DNA from 2 places in the Paenibacillus sp. FSL R5-0923 genome. Region 1 is predicted to be linked to the other one. Evidence: riboswitches for the same ligand, from Rfam matches in the RefSeq annotation. Region 1 holds a riboswitch; the other holds the start of a gene.

What was found. A riboswitch is a leader RNA that binds a small molecule or an ion and turns the genes downstream of it on or off. The one in region 1 is predicted to bind glycine.
Region 2: it holds a riboswitch for glycine, as region 1 does, so the genes downstream of both, MKX35_RS03730 (amino acid permease) here and gcvT (glycine cleavage system aminomethyltransferase GcvT) in region 1, are expected to answer to the same signal.

What each region holds. Positions count from the first base shown of each region.
Region 1 is NZ_JBBPAT010000001.1:1,305,816-1,316,743, forward strand. Features, by position in the region: gene MKX35_RS05745 (efflux RND transporter permease subunit) at 1-2,555, shown strand, start outside; gene gcvPB (aminomethyl-transferring glycine dehydrogenase subunit GcvPB) at 2,734-4,194, opposite strand; gene gcvPA (aminomethyl-transferring glycine dehydrogenase subunit GcvPA) at 4,191-5,543, opposite strand; gene gcvT (glycine cleavage system aminomethyltransferase GcvT) at 5,650-6,762, opposite strand; glycine riboswitch at 6,948-7,046, opposite strand; gene gcvH (glycine cleavage system protein GcvH) at 7,226-7,618, shown strand; gene MKX35_RS05770 (flagellar motor protein MotB) at 8,075-8,911, opposite strand; gene MKX35_RS05775 (flagellar motor protein) at 8,908-9,690, opposite strand; gene uvrB (excinuclease ABC subunit UvrB) at 9,968-10,928, shown strand, end outside.
Region 2 is NZ_JBBPAT010000001.1:826,289-837,216, forward strand. Features, by position in the region: gene MKX35_RS03710 (AraC family transcriptional regulator) at 1-401, shown strand, start outside; partial or broken gene MKX35_RS03715 (AraC family transcriptional regulator) at 665-1,311, shown strand; gene MKX35_RS03720 (hypothetical protein) at 1,472-1,639, opposite strand; gene adhP (alcohol dehydrogenase AdhP) at 1,842-2,858, opposite strand; glycine riboswitch at 3,056-3,136, shown strand; gene MKX35_RS03730 (amino acid permease) at 3,271-4,629, shown strand; gene MKX35_RS03735 (helix-turn-helix domain-containing protein) at 4,785-5,237, shown strand; gene MKX35_RS03740 (DHA2 family efflux MFS transporter permease subunit) at 5,316-6,779, opposite strand; gene MKX35_RS03745 (TetR/AcrR family transcriptional regulator) at 6,946-7,500, shown strand; gene MKX35_RS03750 (metallophosphoesterase) at 7,673-8,824, opposite strand; gene MKX35_RS03755 (helix-turn-helix transcriptional regulator) at 8,952-10,928, shown strand, end outside.

The sequences.
Region 1 (10,928 bases):
AGCTTGCGGAAGAAACGATCATTCCAGAGATGCAACAAGCAGAAGGTGTAGCCAACGTCGCCTTATATGGGAAAGTAACACCGCAAGTGCGGGTGAAGCTAGATCCAAAATTAATGGCTGAGAAAGGAATTACGACACCTCAAGTACTAGGGTTACTTCAGGGACGTAATGTATCGGCATCTCTTGGAGAGCAGACGATTGGTGGTCAGACAGGTAACGTTAATGTGGTTTCTACAATTGATAGTATCGATACTCTAAAAAAGCTACCCGTATCCTCGGGTGTTAAGCTACAGGATATTGCTGTCATCGAATTGAAGGAAGATCAAGAGAGCGTTAGCCGCTCGAATGGGAAAGATGTTCTTTTCGCCATAGTAACCAAAGAAGCTAATGCGAATGCAGTAAGTGTCGGAGATCATATACAGGATACCGTAGCACATATTAACAAAACCATTCCAAATGCAGAGGCAGCGGTCGTATTCAGCACATCAGATATGGTGGTTACCTCGGTCAATAGTATGATGCGTGAAGTATTGCTGGGCGCGCTGTTCGCGACGATCGTAATTTTACTGTTCCTACGCAACCTGCGGGCAACCCTGATTACGGCGGTTTCTATTCCGCTTTCACTAGCGGTTACCTTATATCTGCTTGATATATCCGGCATAAGTCTGAATATTATCACGCTCGGAGGTGTGGCCGTTGCGGTCGGTCGCTTGGTTGATGATAGTATCGTAGTGATTGAGAACATTTACCGTAGGCTGCAAAAAGAACCCTTCTCCCGTGAAATGATTATAAGCGCAACTGGGGAAGTGGCTAGAGCGATTACTTCATCTACGATTGCAACGGTAGCGGTATTTCTGCCGATGGGTCTTCTGCGTGGTAGTTTACAGGCGTTCCTACTTCCGTTTGCCTTAACGGTCACGTATTCACTGTTAACTTCACTCGTTGTAGCTTTGACGGTGGTTCCGCTGTTAAGCTCATGGCTGCTGAGAAGAACTTCAATGAAAGAACACGAGCCGTCTAAATGGTTCACCCGATTCCTCGATTGGAATTTGCGCCGGAAATGGATTACTTTATCGCTAGGTCTTCTCCTTCTGATTGGCTCTATCGCTGCTTATGTGACTATGCCAAAAGGTGCGCTTGATGCTTCAGATGCCAGCTATGTCTCTGTTCAGTTGAATTATCCGAAGGATGTTCCTGTCAAAGAGATTTTAGAAAAAGGAAAGCAGTTAGAGCAAGATTTGATGAAACAGCCTGAAGCGGAAACGGTGATCATGCAATCAGGGAACAGTGCAGATGCGGCCCAGTGGGGGTCCGTCAGCTCGGAGACCTTAGTGGACTATACCGTTGTGATGAAAAAAGGTGCGGATGCGCAAGGCTTCATCGATCATGTCCGTGATGTGAAGGATTCCTACGCTGGGGCAACACTTGTTGCTAATCAAATGAGTATGATGGGTTCAAGCTCCACTAGCGAATATATTGATATCGTGGGTGATAATCTTACAGATATTACTGCTGTTGCAGCAGAAGTTACGAATAAGTTGAAGACTGTGGAGGGGATTCAGAAGGTCAGTAGCAACATGGAGGATACCAAACCTGTCTTTACATTTAAGGTAGATCCAGCACAGACGAATGCACAAGAAATTACCATGCAATTGTCGGCTATGCTGAATCCGATTCCTATGGGGCAAATCGAACTGGACGGTACACCTGCGGGAGTAGTGTTAGATCCTATAGCTGAGCCAAAGTCGGAGCAAGATTTAAAAGCAATGAAGCTCATGACTGCTGAAGGTCCAAAGCCGTTGTCTCAACTAGCAACCTATGAGGTTCGGAATGAACCAGCACTGTTGTTCCATAAAGATGGGAAGCCATATGCGAGAATTACAGCGGAAGTGGATCCGAAGAAGGTGTCTGAAATCGGAGCAGATATTAAAAAGCAAACCGATAGTCTTACCCTTCCAAAGGGTGTGACTCTATTTGCAGGCGGAGCCTCGGTTGATCAGTCAGAGGATTTCGCTGACCTTGGTATGACAGCGCTGATCTCCATCGGGTTGGTGTATCTGATCATGGTCCTAACCTTCAAAACCCTTCGTGCTCCGCTGGCAATCATGTTCTCCTTGCCTTTGGCTGCGATTGGGGCGATTGTTGGACTGATCGTATCCGGCGTAACACCTGATTTCACTGCCCTGTTCGGGGCTCTGATGCTAATTGGTATCGTCGTCACGAATGCGATTGTGCTTATCGACCGTATTAAGCAGAATGAAACGCATATGGGTATTCGCGAAGCCATTCTGGAAGCGGCCGGAACACGGATGCGCCCGATTCTGATGACGGCTATTGCTACCATTTGCGCCATGACTCCACTGCTGTTCGGCCATGCCGAGATGGGCAGCATCGTCTCGCAAAGCTTGGCGATTGTGGTCATCGGTGGCTTGACCGCGGCAACGCTGCTTACGCTGGTTGTGGTTCCAGCGATTTACGAGCTGTTCTACTTCCGTAAATCGGCTAAGGAGCGCAAGGGCGTAGTGAAAGTAGAAACTCCGACGCATGGTGCGTAATATCAAAAAGTTATAGTGATAAACAACTGAAACAGGCCCTTCTCAGACATTTTTAATGATGCTGGGAAGGGCCTGATGATTTAGAGGATGAGAACTTTTCGTGTAGTTGGACAGTGCGAAAAGCAGGCCGACGATACTTGGTATCGTGGCCTGCGTTTTTAATACTACTCATTAGCTGTTAACCGCAAGAACAATTCAATACCGGCTTACGCGCAGCCTGTGTCTCATCCAATCGGCTAATTTCTGTGGTATGAGGTGCGTTGATTACGATTTCCGGTGTCTCCTGCGCTTCTTTTACGATCTGGATCATCGTATTAATGAAGCCGTCGAGCGTTTCTTTACTTTCCGTTTCCGTCGGCTCGATCATCATACATTCCTCAACAGTCAGAGGGAAGTACACGGTTGGCGGATGGTAGCCGAAGTCGAGTAATCGTTTAGCAACGTCTAAGGTGCGTACACCATACTGCTTGAGGTTTTTGCCGGACATTACGAATTCATGTTTACATACGCCCGGATATGGGATTTCAAAATATGGCGCCAGACGGTGCATCATATAGTTCGCATTCAGCACGGCATTTTCGGATACCTCACGCAGTCCGTCTGGACCATAGGTGCGGATATAGGCGTAGGCACGAACGAGAATACCAAAGTTGCCGTAAAAAGCTTTCACGCGTCCAATCGATTCAGGTCCGCCGAAGTCGATTGAGAAGCTGCTATCTTCGTTTTTCACCACAGTTGGTTGTGGTAGGAACGGAATCAAGATGGATTTTACGCCGACAGGTCCGGCTCCAGGGCCACCACCGCCGTGCGGGGTGCTCATTGTCTTATGCAAGTTCAGATGCACAACGTCAAAGCCCATGTCGCCAGGGCGGGTAATGCCCATAATGGCATTGGAGTTGGCTCCATCATAATAGAGTAAGCCGCCTGCTTCGTGCACGATCTCAGCAATCTCGACGATTTGGGTCTCAAACAAGCCGAGTGTGCTTGGGTTAGTCAGCATCAGCGCGGCTGTATCGCTGCCGACGGCCGCTCTTAACGCATCAAGATCGACCATCCCTTTATCTGTGGAAGGGATCGTGATCGTTTCAAGTCCTGCTGCTGAAGCACTAGCAGGATTGGTGCCGTGCGAGGAATCCGGCACGATAACCTTCGTGCGGGTCTCGCCGCGGCTTTCATGATAGGCGCGGATCATCATGAGACCGGTCCATTCACCATGAGCACCTGCGGCAGGCTGTAAAGATACAGCATCCATGCCGGTTAGTGCAGACAAGTCGTTTTGTAGGGTATACATTAATTCCAGTGCGCCTTGAATACTTTCTTCCGGCTGGTACGGGTGGATCTTAGCTAGGCCTACGATGCGGGCAACATCTTCATTGATTTTAGGATTGTATTTCATCGTACATGAACCGAGTGGATAGAAGCCGTTATCTACCCCAAAGTTGCGGCGTGACAAGGAAGTGTAATGGCGAATGACGTCCACTTCGGATACTTCTGGAAGCACGACGGGTTCGCTACGGAGTAAACCTGATGGAATCAGAGCTTCCAATGTTTCTTCCTGCGGCACATCGCATATTGGCAAGGAATAGGCCGAACGGCCGGGACGGCTTAATTCAAAAATTAGACTTTGCTCCGGTTTCATAAACAGCCCTCCAGTGCGCTAGCGAATTGGTCGATTTCGTTTTTGCTTCTTTTTTCCGTAATGGCTACCAGCATTTGTCCAGCAAGTTCAGGATAATCACGGCCCAGATCATAACCGCCTAAATAACCTTCCTTCAGCAGCTTCGAATTAATTGCACTTACGCTGCTTCCTTCCGGAAGCTTCACGACAAACTCGTTAAAGAATGGGGAGGAAAAGGTAAGTTCAGCCCCTGTCAGTTCGCTTAGTTTATTAGCGGCGTAATGGCTTTTACGAATGTTCAGCTCGCCTACTTCACGCATCCCTTCTTTACCCATTACGGACAGGTAGACGGATGCGCAGAGTGCGAGCAGCGCCTGATTGGAGCAAATATTCGATGTCGCTTTTTCACGACGGATATGCTGTTCACGAGCTTGGAGTGTCAGAACGAAGCCGCGTTTACCGTTACGGTCAACAGTTTGACCAACGATACGACCTGGCATGCGGCGCATTAAATGCTCTGCTACAGCGAAGAATCCACAGGTTGGTCCGCCGAGGGAAGCTGGAATACCGAGTGGCTGAGCGTCACCGACTACGATGTCGGCTCCGAGCTTACCTGGTGTTTCTAGTACGCCAAGAGCGATCGGATTTGCACTGACGACGAACAACCCTTTAACAGCATGGATCAGCGGTTCAACGGAGCTAAGATCTTCGATGCTGCCAAAGAAGTTAGGCGATTGCATCAGTACTGCAGCCGTATTACCATCAATGGCCTCAGCAAGCTTAGCCTGATCGGTAACACCGTCTCTATAGTCAATCTCCACTACCTCAAGACCCCAAGCATTAGCTGATGTGCGTAACACTTGGCGCGCTTCAGGATGAACGGTGCGGGAGACAATTAATTTTTTGCGTTTGGTAGCACCAGCTGCGAGGACGGCTGCTTCGGATAATGCGGTTGCGCCATCATACATGCTGGCATTGGCTACTTTCATACCGGTTAGTTCGCAAATGTAGGATTGGAATTCGAAGATCGCTTGCAGTTCGCCTTGGCTGATCTCCGGTTGATAAGGGGTGTAAGCAGTGTAGAATTCTGAACGGGAAATGACATGGTTGATCACCACAGGGATGTGATGGTCGTATAATCCGGCGCCGAGGAAGCTGGCGTGCGAATCGAAGTCAGCATTTCGGTCAGCGAGACCTTTCATGTGACGTAGCAGGGCGTACTCATCGAGTGGTTCAGACATCGGCATAGTGCCTTGATAACGGACGGCTTCAGGGATATCGGAAAACAGCTCATCTATGGACTGAATCCCGACGGTTTCCATCATCTCTACGCGGTCCTGTGCTGTCATGGGCAGATAACGGTGCTTCATTAAGGTTTCACTCCTTGGCTTTTTTAAAATATAAGAAAGTACAATTTTCACGCTATACTTTATCCTTCTATTTCTCGCTTAAAAGCTAACCGTCCTAATAAGGACGCTAAAGGCGTTTATACTTGTAAAAAGGGGCCTTAATCACGACAGCTTTAAGCTGCTTGCCGCGTATCTCTACGAAAACCTCTGTGCCTATTTCACTATAAGCTGTATCAAGCAAAGCTAATCCCAGGTTGCGTTTCAGCGTTGGAGATTGGGTTCCGGTTGTGACCTCTCCGATTTTGATGCCGTCCGCATAGACTGGGTAATGGGAGCGTGGAATGCCTCGATCAATCATTTCTAGACCGACAAGACGGCGGGGGAGACCCGCTTCTTTTTGCTGTATCAACGCATCGCGTCCGATGAAATCTGCTTTGTCCAGCTTTACGAAAAACTGAATCCCTGCTTCAAGAGGAGTGATGTCAGCCGACAGCTCCTGACCGTACAGTGGCAATTTTGCCTCGAAACGAAGCGTATCCCGTGCGCCCAGTCCAGCAGGTGTTAATCCGTGAGGAGAGCCAGCTGCGAGAAGGCCGTTCCATAACGTCGCTGCCCCATCCAGCGGAGCATAAATTTCGAAGCCATCTTCACCGGTATAACCCGTACGGGAGATCAGTACTTCTACACCGCAGACGGTTGCGCGTTCGATGAAGTGGAAAGGCTTGAGCGTTGAGATCGGTGCATCAGTAACTTCTGCGAGTATGGTCTCTGCCAGCGGACCTTGCAAGGCGAGCAAAAGCGTCTCGTCAGAGACATTAGTGAGTGTGACTTCACCGAATTCAGAGGTCAGATGCTCTTGCAGCCACTGGAAGTCCTTATCGATGTTGGAGGCATTTACGACGAGCATATAACGGCCTTCACTTAGTCGATACACGAGTAAATCGTCGACCACCCCGCCGTTTGGATAACAGAGCAGCGTATATTGTGCCGCACCATCGGTAAGGCGGCTGACATCGTTGGTCGTCATTTTTTGTAAAAAGGCTTCAGCGCCGCTTCCGATCACCATGAATTCACCCATATGCGATACATCGAACAGTCCAGCCTGCTGGCGAACAGCCTCATGCTCCTTCACGATACCTGTAAACTGTACTGGCAGCTCCCAGCCGCCAAAATCAATGCACCTGGACTCCGCATATGCGGAATAGAGATCATAAAAAGGCGTTCTTTTCAAAGCATCCATGTCGTCACTCCCCTAGTCTGATTACATACGAAAAAAAGGACAGGCAGAAGCAATCATGCATAAATGCACTAATCGCTTTCTGCTCTGTCCTTTGTACCTGAGAGTTACCCTGCGTAACTAACATGCAAGTTTCCCCGTTGGTGACCTGACGCACTCAGCCTCGCGTCTGATGCTCTCCAGAGGTACGTCCGACAAAGGTCCTTTTGCCTGAGAGATTCACCCCTGTTAGGGCTTACTCCTTCGGCGCCGTCTTCAAGTGAGACAGTCTCTCCCTATGCCATCATCCGCAACTGTATTTGTTTCTTATGTCTCCATTAAACGGGTATAGGAGGGCGCTGTCAACAAGAAAAAGTCAAAAAAACGACAAATTTATTTTACTTTTAGTAATATTGACATTATGCTCCGCGATCACTTAGGCTATAACTAAATTTAGAATTCCAATTTGGAAATGAGGCGGCTTGAAATGAGTGAAGTTTTAGATAACCTTCTTTACAGCGAAGAGCATGAGTGGGCACAGCAAGTGGAAGGACGCGTAGTACGTGTTGGGATTACGGATCATGCTCAGCATTTGTTAGGCGATATCGTATTTGTGGAATTTCCTGAAGTGGGTTCGGCCATTTCAGCTGGCGACAGCGTAGGCAGTATCGAATCCGTTAAGACCGTATCGGAACTCTATTCACCCGTCTCTGGGAAGGTTACCAAGATTAATGATGGTTTAGAAGCTAGTCCAGAGCTAATTAATGATAAGCCGTATGGTGAAGGTTGGATTTTTGAAATTGAAGTGGACGGAGAGTATGCTGATGCTGTAAAAGGACTGCTAGATGCAGCTGGATATCGTGCATTGGTAGGAGAGTAATTGGGATTTTTCACTGTATATTAATTTCACCGCATGTGATATTTGTAGCAGCAAGTTTCTGTTTTTGGGGACTTGCTGTTTGGTGTTTTTATATAAATAGCGGTCGGGATCTTTGAGTTAAATCCTGGGACTCTTTAGAATTATGGGATTTTATTTAAAAGCGAATCTACTGATTGTGGAATTAGGGAAAACCTCCCTTATTTTAGACGAATATAGCGTGACACAAAGGGTTTTAGGGAATTCCTCCCTAAAATTTCGGTGAAAAGCGCTATTTCTGAGTAAATAGGGTATTAATCAGGGAGGAATTCCCTAATTCTGCGCCTGGACAAGGGAATAGGCAGATAATCAGGGAGTATTTCCGTAATAAATAGTGGCGAGCCCATTTTGGTATGTTGATAAGCAGATTCGCTCCCGCACAGGCCTAGCTACTGTAACTAGCTCTGAGTAAAACATTTTTTAGGCACCCTCTTGAAGCTGCCGCAGCACAATGATCTCTACACGGCGGTTCTTTTGCTTACCTGCAGCTGATGTGTTCTCCGCGGTGGGCTGGGTATCAGCATACCCTGCATATTGAAAATTGTCGGGGTTCAACCCTTCATGATCTAAGAAAAAGCGAAGCACTGACAGCGCACGAGCACCAGATAGCTCCCAGTTGTCGTTATAGTGAGAAGCCGAAGATACTGGCGTATTATCGGTATGTCCTTCAATGCTGATCTTTGCGCCGATATCGCTGAATAATCCAGATAACTGCTGAAGAGCAGGCAGGGCTGGAGACTTCAGATCTGCCTTACCTATATCGAAGAGAAAACGGTCACTGAGTGTGATTTCTATCCCCTGCGGTTTGTCGGCAACAAAAATTTGTTCTCCGAGATTATTTTCCTCTACATAGTTCGTAATCACACCCATTAATTCAGCAAGTTTAGCCTCTTGTTCTCGAAAAGCAAGTTCACGTGCCGAAGGTGTTTCGTTCTCCGTTTGTTCAGCAGATCCATCATTCGGTCTCGCAGTTGCAGCTGCATTCCCATTCCCGTCTGTACTTTCCGGTTTGTTCTCAGTTGATTTCCCAGCATCTAAAATGCCGTTCCCACCCTCAAGGACAGTGCTGCCAGATTTGAAGGTCTCGGATAACGAGCCTGTCACGATGTTATATTTGTCAGTATCCAGGCTGCTCATCGCATACAATATAACGAAAAAAATAAGTAAAAGTGTAATTAGATCAGCATAAGTAATCATCCAACGGTCGCGGCTTTCCCGAGTCTCTACACGCCGCTTGCGCCGGTCTCTTTGTCTCATAGAAGACCTCTAGTTTCCGCACGGTCATTCGTGTCCGTGTCTGAGATGAATGAGTTCAGTTTTTTACGCACCAGCAAGGGGTGATCCCCGTTCTGCAAAGAAAGAATGCCGACGAGCAGCATTTCCATACTATGTAGCTGGCTTTGACTGCGGGATTTGATTTTGGAAGCGATGGGTAAAAATATTAAATTAGCGATGGCAACACCGTACAATGTTGCGGTAAATGCCACTGCGATAGATGTGCCCAGATTTGACGGATCTGTAAGGTTGCCAAGTACACGGATGAGCCCCATCACCGTCCCGATAATTCCCATCGTTGGTGCATATCCACCTGCAGCTTCAAAAATCTTAGCATAGTTCTCATGCTTCAATTCTTTAGCATCCATTTCTAATTCAAGGATCTGTCTTACCTGCTCAGGATCAGTGCCGTCGACAATAAGAAGTAGACCTTCACGTGTAAAAGGGTCCGGATGTTCTTCAGCTTGTTTTTCTAACATTAGAACGCCGCCGCGACGGGCCACGGTTGCCATTGCAATAAGTTCTTCTGCTTTTTCTACATCACGATCAGGGTTGCTACCGAAAGCCATGCGTAATGCTGTTGGAATGGAGCGCAGCTTAGATGCCGGGAAACTGATCATAACGGCGGCAAACGTACCCCCGAACACAATCAAAGCTGCATTAAGCTGCAGCAGTCCTGAGAGGCTTCCGCCTTCCCAGAGATAGCCGCCGATTAACGCAGCCAGTCCAGCCAATAGGCCGATTATTGAGGTAATATCCATGCTTCAAGCTCCTAACATTTCTATGTATTATGGTTTGCAACGATCTAGGCAACACTGTATAATGAACGGGAACACATATTCTTATCTTCCATATTTTTTAATTATAAGAAAGTATAAGTTTCACGTTATACTTTAATCCTTATAATTCTCGCACAAACGCTTAACGTCTTTTAGAGACGCCAAAGGCGTTTTAGCTTGCCATCGTATGGAGAGAGAACATTCAGACAACAATTATAATATATTAATCTAGTTTAGACGATAGAGGGGAGACGGGCAAATGAGTGATATTGTCGTCAGTACAAAGACTTTTGAATTGGAGTCCGAGTATACACCCCAGGGCGATCAGCCTCATGCCATAGAGGAATTACTACAAGGCATCCGGCAGGGCAAGAAGCACCAGACGCTGCTGGGCGCGACGGGTACGGGTAAGACGTTTACCGTTGCACAAGTTATTTCCAAATTAAACCGCCCGACGTTAGTTATTGCGCACAACAAGACTTTGGCTGCCCAACTGGCGAGTGAGTTTAAGGAGTTTTTTCCGCATAATTCGGTAGACTATTTCGTCAGCTACTACGACTATTACCAACCAGAGGCGTATATTCCCTCCTCCGATACTTATATCGAGAAAGACTCCAGTATTAATGAAGAGATTGATAAATTGCGCCACTCCGCAACGAGCTCCTTGTTCGAACGGCGTGACGTTATTATTGTGGCGAGTGTGTCTTGTATTTACGGCCTCGGTTCGCCGATGGAATACGGAAGCTTGCTTTTGTCCTTGCGGGTAGGGATGGAGAAGCCTCGAAATGAGATTTTGAGCAGGCTAGTGGATATCCAGTACCAGCGTAATGATATCAATTTTGTACGCGGAACCTTCCGTGTACGTGGTGATGTGGTTGAGATTTTCCCGGCATCTCAGGGTGAGCATGCCATTCGGGTCGAATTGTTCGGTGACGAAATTGAGCGAATCACTGAGATTGATGTACTGACGGGTGAACTGATCGGGGAGCGCGATCATGTCGCTATTTTTCCGGCGTCTCACTTTGTTACCAAGGAAGAAACGATGCGAGTGGCACTGGTCAACATTGAAAAAGAGCTGGAAGACCGCTTAACGGTTCTTCGTGACGCAGGAAAGCTTCTTGAAGCTCAGCGTCTGGAACAGCGGACACGTTATGATATTGAGATGATGAAAGAAGTGGGCTTCTGCTCTGGGATTGAGAACTATTCCGGTCCGCTCACCT
Region 2 (10,928 bases), 480 kb from region 1:
TCCAACAAGCCGTTCCCGAAGGAGAGACGCTTTCGATTATGCAAGAGTACGATGGAAACGTGAGCCTTTTTGGTCCGAAGTCGGGACGGGGCGGCCGGCTGATGTATGAAATAATGGGGCTGAAGCCGACGACGACGGTTCCAGGATTTATGCTGGAGGAATCCTACTATGAATTTTCGCTGGAGAAACTTTCGGAGTACATGGGTGATTATTTGATTCTGACGACGGAAGTCAGCTTGGAATCGCTGCAGGCTGATCCGATCTGGGGGTCGCTAGAGCCGATTCGCAACAATAAGGTATTTATATGGACGGAGAACCAATCCTGGTACCGCGACCCGATCGCCGTGAAAAGACAAATCAACGAATTGACCGACTGGATCATCGAGGCAGCGAGTCGGTAACTGCCCAAAGTATGGATTGATCGAACAACGGTAATATAAAATCAGAACTTGCCGGTTCGAAAATTGTGATCGGTGTACAAGATGAAAGCTGAGGACTCAACAAGAGCCATCCCAAATGGGATGGCTCTAAAACTTGCCGTTACAGCCAGCGCGGGGAACCGTATCATAAATAAGGGCAAGTTTTTTGCTGATTTTTTCGTGCAGAAATTGCAAGGTATTCATTTTTTATTTCCGATAAAATTACCTTGAAGGGAGGGAATACGATGGATTGGTTGGACAGGATGAATAGTGCCATGGAATATATCGAAACAAATCTAGCGGACACTATTTCATTTGATGAAATAGCACAGAGAGCCTGTTGCTCTACCTATCATTTTCAAAGAATGTTTCCATTTATTACTGGCGTATCGTTATCGGAGTACATTCGACGTCGACGGTTGACATTGGCGGCATTCGAACTGCAGACAACAGACTCAAAGGTTATTGATGTAGCTATGAAATATGGATATGATTCGCCGGAGGCGTTTGCACGGGCCTTTAAGAATCTTCATGGTATTATGCCGACATCTGCGCGCGATACAGGCGTTTCTCTAAAAGCCTATCCTCGAATGTCCTTTCATATTTCAATAAAAGGGGATGTCGAAATGAATTACCGTATTGAGCATAGAGGTTACCTAAGGGTCTTGAAATTCCGGAGAGATTCACAAAACTTTCTGTCCCAACATTAACGTGGGCGATTTTCCCGGAGCCGTAATGTGATATGCAAAAACTATGGCAACGAATCTATTCTGAGTGGTTTCCGACATCTGAATACGAACAGGTTGAGGGCCCTAGTTTCGAAATGTATTATGGAATGGCGCGGCATGGGAATGTTTCAGGAGAAATCTGGATACCAGTGAAGAAAAAATAACGCTCTTATGTGAGCGAAATGTAGGCGTTAACGAAGATGACAACTGAACAAATCTAGATTAATAAAGGGTCATCCCCACAAAGGATGGCCCTATAACTTGCCGTTACAGACAGCGCGGTGAGCCTTATCATAAGTAGGGCGAAAAAAAGGGAGTGACCACTTAATTTGCCGTCTTATTGACAAAATCAATCTCATTTCTGATCGCTTTATGGGCGTCATTCCACAGGCCCTTTGTCAGGCGAATGCGCAGCAGGCATTTGTTAGGGTCTTCGTCGTTATTGGCTTCGTTATACCAATCGGCGAATATTGTGCGCAGCTTTGTCATCATCTCCGCGTTCTTCTCCCAAATCCATCGCTATTTATAGTTTGGTATTTATTCATTGTTATCATCCTTTTTCATTTTTATTTTACACATCACTCCTTCCCTTCACGGATTCCATTACATTCTCCATGGAACGTTCTAACATTCCGATCACCTCAAATTTTGTGGCTTGTAATAAATATTATGGTAGCATACTTTTTATTATTGATCATTTCGTCATATCAAGGACGATTCGACCATTGATTTTGCCTTCTAACATCAGATCGTAGATCTCATTAATATCTTCTAGTTTACGTGTCTCAATAATGGTTTTGATTTTTCCTTCTGCAGCGAATTGTAATGTTTCTTGTAAATCTTTGCGAGTGCCGACAATCGAACCGACTACCTTTGTTCCGTTTAATACTGTATCAAAGATTGGGACATCCATGGATTCAGGAGGCAGCCCAACCATGACGCAGGTACCGCCGCGGCGAATGGCCCGGTAGGCTTGGTCGAATGCTTTTTTCGCAACCGCTGTACAAACGACACCATGCACTCCGCCGATTTCTTTTTGAATCCAGTCTGCCGCATCTTCTTTTAATGCATTTACGGTTTTGTCTGCGCCAAGCTGTTTGGCAAGCTCCATCTTTTCATCCGACGTGTCGATGGCCACTACGTTCATTCCCATCACCTTTGCATATTGTACACCAAGATGACCCAATCCTCCGACGCCGAAAATGGCTACCCATTCACCTGGCTTTACACCTGATACTTTCAAAGCTTTATAGGTCGTAACGCCAGCGCAAAATAAAGGTGCCGCTTCGATGAAGCTTAGATTATCAGGAACCTTCACTACATAATCGGCAGCTGCCACACAATATTCTGCATATCCGCCATCTACGGAATATCCGGAATTTTGCTGATCGAGACAAAGAGTCTCTCTTCCTGTAAGACAATACTCACAATGACCGCAGGCTGAGTACAGCCATGGAATTCCTACTCGGTCTCCTACCTTTAAGTGTGTAACTCCTTCACCTATTTCTTCAATAATCCCAACGCCTTCATGTCCGGGAATAAGAGGGAGTTTCGGTTTGACGGGCCAATCGCCATGAGCAGCATGCAAATCAGTATGACACACTCCGCACGCGTGAATATGGACAAGGATTTCTTTGTGTCCGGGTTTTGGTTTAGGTACGTCTTGTAGCTCTAACTTTTCTTTGAATTTCTTTACTATAGCGGCTTTCATTAGCATACTCCTTTAGTTTTTTGCTTTTCAAAAAGTAGTATGTTCATGAGGCTAACTTTAAATTCTTGAGACTTTTATCACTGATTAACACTCACATCACAAGTAATATGTTAGAATATCAGAACAGCTTTACTGCGTTACCGCTTTATCAACTTCATAATTCACGAGCTATGATGGCTAAGGATTACACTTTAGCTGGAGCAGCTTCTGGAGAGACTGCGGAAATTCCGCGGCGCCGAAGGGTTCACAATCTCAGGCAAAAGGACAGAAGAGTACTGAATATGTATTTGTCATGCTGATCGCCATCAGTAGGGCGAATATTATTTGATATTCTTACGATCTGGGAGATTGGATGACATCCAATCTCTCTTTTTTTATTCCAATTTATTGTACTCACAAGGGGGAACTAGGTATGGCACAACCAGAATTAAAGAGAGAGCTGGCTAATCGGCATGTTCAGCTTATTGCTATTGGCGGCACCATTGGTACAGGATTATTCTTGGGATCAGGCAAGGCGATAGAGAAGGCAGGCCCATCCATTATGATCACGTATTTAATCGTGGGTATTGCTGTGTTTTTTGTGATGAGAGCACTGGGAGAACTCCTATTATCTAAAGCGGGCTATCAATCGTTTACGGATATTGCTGAAGACTACCTTGGATCACGGGTCGCATTCATTACTGGTTGGACCTATTGGTTTTGCTGGATCATGACGGCTATGGCTGATGTCATTGCTGTTGGCGTATATGTACAGTACTGGTTTGATATCCCGCAGTGGGTTCCTGCCATCGCCTGTCTAGTCGTGTTATTAGGACTTAATCTATTAACTGTAAAGAGCTTTGGGGAACTCGAATTTTGGTTTGCTTTAATTAAGGTAATTACGATTCTCGCCTTGATTGGTCTTGGGGTCATTTTACTGATCATAGGGTTTAAGACGGATGCAGGATCGGTGACGGTACGAAACCTATGGGAGCATGGGGGATTTTTTCCGAACGGCATATCAGGCTTCTTATTTTCTTTTCAAATGGTTGTATTTGCTTATGTCGGTGTGGAATTGGTGGGGGTGTCGGCAGCGGAAACAGCGGATCCGGAGAAAAATATTCCATCGGCAATTAATAAAATTCCTTTACGGATTCTATTCTTCTATGTTGGTGCGCTTTTCGTCCTGCTATGCATAAATCCTTGGACGGAGCTCAGTCCGGCAGAGAGTCCTTTTGTAAAAACCTTTACTTTAGTAGGGATTCCAATTGCCGCAGGGATTATTAATTTTGTCGTATTAACTTCAGCCGCTTCTGCTTGTAATAGTGGGATGTTTTCGACAAGCCGAATTCTCTATAATTTGAGCAGAAACGATCAGGCGTCACCTAATTTGGGTAAACTAAATAAAAACCATGTACCAGCCAACTCGTTATTCATTTCTACAATTGTCATATCTGTAGGGGCTCTTTTGAGTAAACTTATTCCGGAACAGGCTTTTGGAATCGTGACAACGATAAGCGCCATTTGTTTTATATGGGTGTGGGGCATTGTTCTCATCTGCCATATTAAGTACAAGAAAACCCGGCCAGACTTACAGGCGAGATCGAAATTCAAAGCACCGTTCACACCGGCTATTAATTATATTGTCTTAACCTTGTTCGCTGGGATACTGATCATCATGTTATTCGCTGGAGAGACACGCCCGGCTCTATTATGTACTCCGTTATGGTTTATTTTATTATTCATCCTGTATTCGATTAGAAGTAAAAAGGGGAAAAGTAATCAAGCTTGAGTGAGACCAACATTAAGTAGCGGCAAGCGAAGACCTTTCACAAGTCTAGTGTTGATCGCAACTTAGGGTTGCGGGGCTGCAACTAAAGCGTTCTTTACTTCTGCATACGATTAATCCAATATAGGCTTAAGAATTGCAGAAAGGTAGTTGCTGCTATGATCTTTGGGGAGAAGTTAAAAGCGGAAAGAAATAAAAAAAGTTGGTCACAAGAAGAACTGGCCGAGAAGCTGTTTGTAAGCCGACAGTCGGTTTCGAAATGGGAGAATGGTCAAAACTACCCAAGCATTGAAATCATTATTAAAATAAGCGATCTTTTTGGGGTAACTATCGATGAGTTACTAAGAAGTGACGAGGAGTTGACCAAAAAGGTGATAGAAGAAGGGAAGAAATTAGCTCACCCGAAATTAAAGTTTGTATTTGATGTCTTCGTAATAGCAGGCATTGTGCTGTTAGTGATTAAACTCTGTGTTCTCTTTCTGAACAAAGTAACGGCGCTAGGGATTACCTTGAATGGCGGGTCATTCTTTTGGAACTTCGGTTCTTTGATTTTAATGGTTGTCGGGGGAATCGGCTCCAGCATTCTGAAAGAAAAATATAAACAAGAGTAAGCCGGTGAGCCGGGAATAGCTATTAATAATGTAAAAGGACAGCTGATCGCTGTCCTTTTTACATTCCACGTTATAAGGTTATTCCTTGTTAACTAGGTTTGCTTTCTTTTCAAACATGATCTTGCTCTTCATCGGCATAAATAATGTTATAACAAACGCGGCGACGGATAAAATCATCATAAAGTAATAGGCGTCACTTGCCCCAAGAATGGATGCAAGGGATTTAAGGATCCCAGGAGTAGTAGAGGGATTGCTCTGCATCACTGTGGCCGCATGACTTGTTGCCTGCACAGTATAAATCGTAATTACGACAGCAGTTCCGATGGCTCCGGCAATTTGGCGAACGGTATTGTTCACTGCTGTACCATGGGTGCCGAGTTGTTTGGGCAGTGCATTTAGTCCAGCCGTATTGAGTGGCATAGTGATGAAGCTTAATCCAATTCGCAGGCCAATGGTACGAATCATTAGATACGTATACGTTGTAGATTCAGATAGATCAGTTACCGCCCACATAGATGGAATAATAAAGAGTAAACCAATAATGAACAGTGGTTTAGCACCAAAACGGTCGTATAATTTACCGGTGACGGGTGACATGAACGCATTTACGAGCGCCCCTGGCAGCAATAGTAGTCCTGCATCAAATGCTGTAAAACCACGGCCATTCTGCAGATAAATAGGCAATAAAATCATATCTGCGTACATCATCATCGTGATTAATACGTTAATAAGAGAAGTCATCGTAAAAACTTTATTTTTGAAGACAGACAGGTTCAGCAGTGGATCATCAGACTTGATTTGTCGAAGACAGAATACGGCCGTAACAGCGATCCCGATCCCTAAGGTCAGAATTACTACTACATCGTCCCAGCCTTTACTGCCTGCACTACTGAAGCCGTATAAAATTAAGCCAAATCCAACGGTTGATAAAAGAACACTTACTACATCAAGCTTAGACTTAGACGTCTCGGATACATTCACTAAATACTTGAATGCCAACGCTATAACAATGATGACGAGTGGAATGAGGCCGATAAATAACCAGCGCCAAGAGTGATATTCAACAATAAATCCTGCGAGCGTTGGCCCAATAGCAGGAGCAAATATCATCGCCAGTCCAAGCAGTCCCATAGCACTGCCGCGTTTTTCAACAGGGAAAATAGCGAGCACAACGCTCATCATGAGCGGCATTATAATACCGGCACCTGCAGCTTGGATCATCCGTCCGACTAAGAGTAGACTAAAGCTCGGCGCTGCTGCACAAATGATTGAGCCAATTAATAAAAATGACATGGCACTTAGAAATAATTGACGTGTTGTAAAACGTTTCATTAAATAGGCTGTAATCGGAATCAATATCCCGTTGACCAGCATAAAACCCGTTGAAATCCATTGTACAGTTGTTGCCGTGACATCAAATACATCCATCAGACTACTTAAGGCGACATTTAAAAGCGTCTGATTGAGTGTAGATAAGAAACAACCAAAAATTAGAATGGTTAGTAGGATTCCTTTATTTATTTCCTTAATATCTTCTTGCATGGTGCAGGCCTCTCTTCATTGCTTTTTCGACACAGTGTCGATAAAATAAATCATATCAGCATTTAAACGGTATTCCTATTTGCAATTTTATTGAAAATGTCGACTAATCGACAGAATGGGTAAATTAGTTGATGAAATACTATATAAACGATAATAGAGGGATGAAATGTCCGAACATAAAAGAGTTGATCCACGAGCCATTCGCTCAAAAAAGATGCTGAAAAATGCTGTTTTTTCATTATTGGCCGAGAATGTGGAGATTTCTCAATTGACTGTCCAAAAAATCGCCAACCGTGCTGAGCTGAATCGTGCAACGTTTTATTTGCATTATGAGGATATTAACGATTTATTGCGCCAGATCGTACATGAAATCTTTGATGACCTGTCCATGAAGGTTGAACCGTTATTACAAGTGAAGAGCAGTATCGAGCAGGAGCAGTTGGTCACATTTTTAAGTTATTTTTATGAATACCGGCAAATCTTTGCTGTATTGGTAGAGCACAAAGGCTTCAAAAACCAATTAACCAACCTATTAAAAAATACTATCGAAAAGCGAAGAAACGTGAGAAACATAGATTCCACTAAGGAGGTTGTCTCCCTTGATATTATTGCAGCATCACTATTAGGGATTATTATGTGGTGGATTAAGGATGGCAGCCAATATAGTGCGGAATACATAGCAGGTCAAGTTACCTTGATGTATAAAAGAAGGTATTTATAATCGCTAGACTATGCTACAGGAGGATATGGGTAAAAACCGTTGTATGATGTAGAGAGACAAATTTCAAGATAACGGATATTCTCCGCACCAACCTTAGGTAAAACTATAAAAAGCGGCAGTCTAGGGCGGTAATTCTCGTCCAAAGGCTGTCCGCTTTTTTTTATAAATCATTCTATTTAAAATCAACTTTAATTAGTGCTATCTCACTATTCGTTCCAATGCGTAATGGCGGTCCCCAAGTCCCTGCACCAGATGTGACGATGACGTTAGGGCTGTTCTGATTTTTCTGATAGTGCCCGTAATCTACTGTAAACATAGCGTTGGTGATTAGATTTGCAGGAAATACTTGTCCTTGATGCGTATGTCCGCTAAGTATTAAATCGACATCATCTCCGTACTGAATCATATTCGTGGGTTGATGATCCATTACGATAACGGGCATAGTTGTATCAATGTTACCCATCACTTCAGAAGTAACTGCTCTAGCATTTCCTTGATCACCAATCGGTGATGAATCTCTCCTGCCAACTACAACGAATTGATTATCAATAACGACATGCTCATCATTTAGAAGTTTAATATTACTCTTATCTATAAAGTTCACAATCTCATCGTATGATCGTCCTGCATCATGGTTACCTAAACAAGCATAAACCCCATAGGTAGACTGAATAGTATTTAATAACTCTATTCCTTTGGAAGGATTAGAGAGCGCATAGTAGTTACCATTAAATATATCTCCTGACATCAACACAATATCCGGCTGCATGTTATTAATACGATCAACAACGTCTTCAATAAACTTTACATCATTTACGTAGCCTAAATGTAAGTCGCTGATCAGAACAATATTTAAATGATCTAACGACGTGCTTTTATGTATTTGGATCGGATAAGTAACTTCTTTTATCTGATTCGCATTATAAATCCCATAGGACACCAACCCTATGACTAGAATTAATACTACTGACCTTGTATGAAAAATAACACGTTTTGGCGCAGGGGAGGGGATGATTTTGATCCATTTAATAATAAGTAAGATTACATCGGAAAGGAGTAACAGCAAGAACAAATAGAAGTAGATCCCCATCCAATAGTCCCCGAATTGGCCAATAAAATTAACAATACTTGAATCGGTCGTCATAGCTGAAGAGGACAATAGTAAATTAATAATGATTGTTACCGCACACAAGCTGTAGATGACTCCGTATATAATCCCATTAATACTTGGAAATACATGTTGTAACCATTTAAAAATTTTTCTTGCGATGTAATAGTTACTTGCCGCGTACATAGCGAATATAAACAGAAATGCAAATACCATATGATGCACCGTCCTATTTTTTTAGATTTCAGAGAGCAATCGTTTATAATCAATAATTATGAGCAAATGGTCAGGTACTCAGTAACAGTAACATATTTTTTCATGTTGGAAGAGGAGATTGTTGATTTTGAATAAGAAGAAAAATGGATCAGATCAAATCGTACTGGCCGCAATCGAAACGATTGAGGAAGTGGATTTTCTACTTATGACGGAGTTAACGGCATGGTTTGTTCTTTCTGGTTATCTGGAAATTATGCGAAACGGTTCGGATATTTTGATTCGGACAGGCGATATTTTCGTTTTCAATAAAGGTGATATTGTTCGTGTAATTGGCAGTGAAGAGAATGCGACGCTCTCGGTAAAGTTTCTAACCAATGAGTATCAAGAGGAGTTTCCGGCATTTAAGCTTAACATTCCACTATCGATGGTGTACAAAAAAGATGGATATGAGCTTGTGAAGAATTGTATGGCGTACTTGTACGTCGAAAGGATATATCCGGGAGCCGGTTCTGATTATATCATCGAAGGGTATTCGAAACGTTTAATCGGATTGCTGTACCGATATCTTGGGCCAGAAGATGAAAAGAAGCAAGTTCATACTGCTTCGGATAAGGTAAAAGAAATTGTATCATATATCAATGTTAATTATGCGGACAAACTCAGCCTGGATGAGATTGCTGAAAAGTCTTATAGTAGCAAATACTACCTGGCACATTCCTTTAAAAATCAGCTAGGGATTTCAATCGGAAATTACATCAAAGAAGTGCGATTGTTTCATAGCTTACGTATGCTGGAAAATACGAACGAGAAGATTGTCACGATTGCTTTAGCTAACGGCTTTCCCAATGTACGCTCATTTAACGAGGCATTTAAAATAAGGTATGAGCTTTCACCTGCTGAATTTCGTGAACAGCGTCAAATAAGAGCGGTGCAGAATCGTGTCGATGCGGAGCTGTCCCAAGATGTATTAGCCTTACTATCGCCGTATGTGCCGTTAGGTGAATTACCGGCTGGCCCATCTATTGCCCCCAATCGCATCGAGGTTCAATTAGATTTGCATAAAACGATCGGCCAGTACTCAAAGGTGAATCATGTTCTTAAAATAAAAGGTAAACTTATGGATAGCCGTTTGCTCGAAGTGCGTCAGCGTCTAGGGGTGAAGTGGGTAGCGGTCAATCGTATTTTTAAAAAAGTGGATATACGGTTGAGCGAAGGGAAGCTGGTCTGTTCATTTAGTGAGTTGGATCGAATATTGCAGCAGATCGTGTCTGTTGGCATGATTCCCTACCTTCAATTTCAATCTATAGATTTGGATGATTGGGAGAAGCGGGGATTTCATAACAATGAATGGTTTCAAACGGTAATGACTGAATTGAATCTCCATCTGCAGCAAAATTATATGACAAGTCAGGATTGGATGTACGAGTTCCGCTGCTTCTATGAAATGAAAAATAGCAGGCAATTGCGTCTGTCGCTAGTGAATGCCATTTCAATTTTTAAAAACTATATGAACGTGGTCATTCATTTTCCCATCCCGCCAGAAGATGCGGTGTTGCTTGATATAATCTGCCATAATGCCGTTTATTGCATTGATGACTGGACCCGTATGCGCAAGATTCCACTTGAAACTGCGCTTAATTATCTATTTGATGAAGACTACATTCGGGTCATTGGTGAGAATACAAACATACAAGATCAGAATCGTATTTTGGATCGAATGCTGATTTACGATCAGGATGATTATCTACACGCCTATTCGGATCTAGCGCAAGCAAATGCAAGCATTTGGCAATATATAAACCTAATGAATCAAAACGAAATTGCAGGTCACTATTTCCCCCCCTTATCACTCGATTCTGCGAAGTTGTTTGAGTATTTTCCAGATGAGCTGGCAAGTAAGCTTTCATTACTTACACCGGATGGTCGTTACAAGGACAATTGGTATGCGACAGAGTTTGTGAGTCGCTTGTTTGATGAGATTGTGTTCAAAAACAACTCATGTATCGTGACAAAACAGCAAGATAATTACCGCATTTTAACTGTTTATCCAGAAGAAGAGCAACATCTGTTTATCAATGAAAATAAGGAAAAACTGGAACTAGCT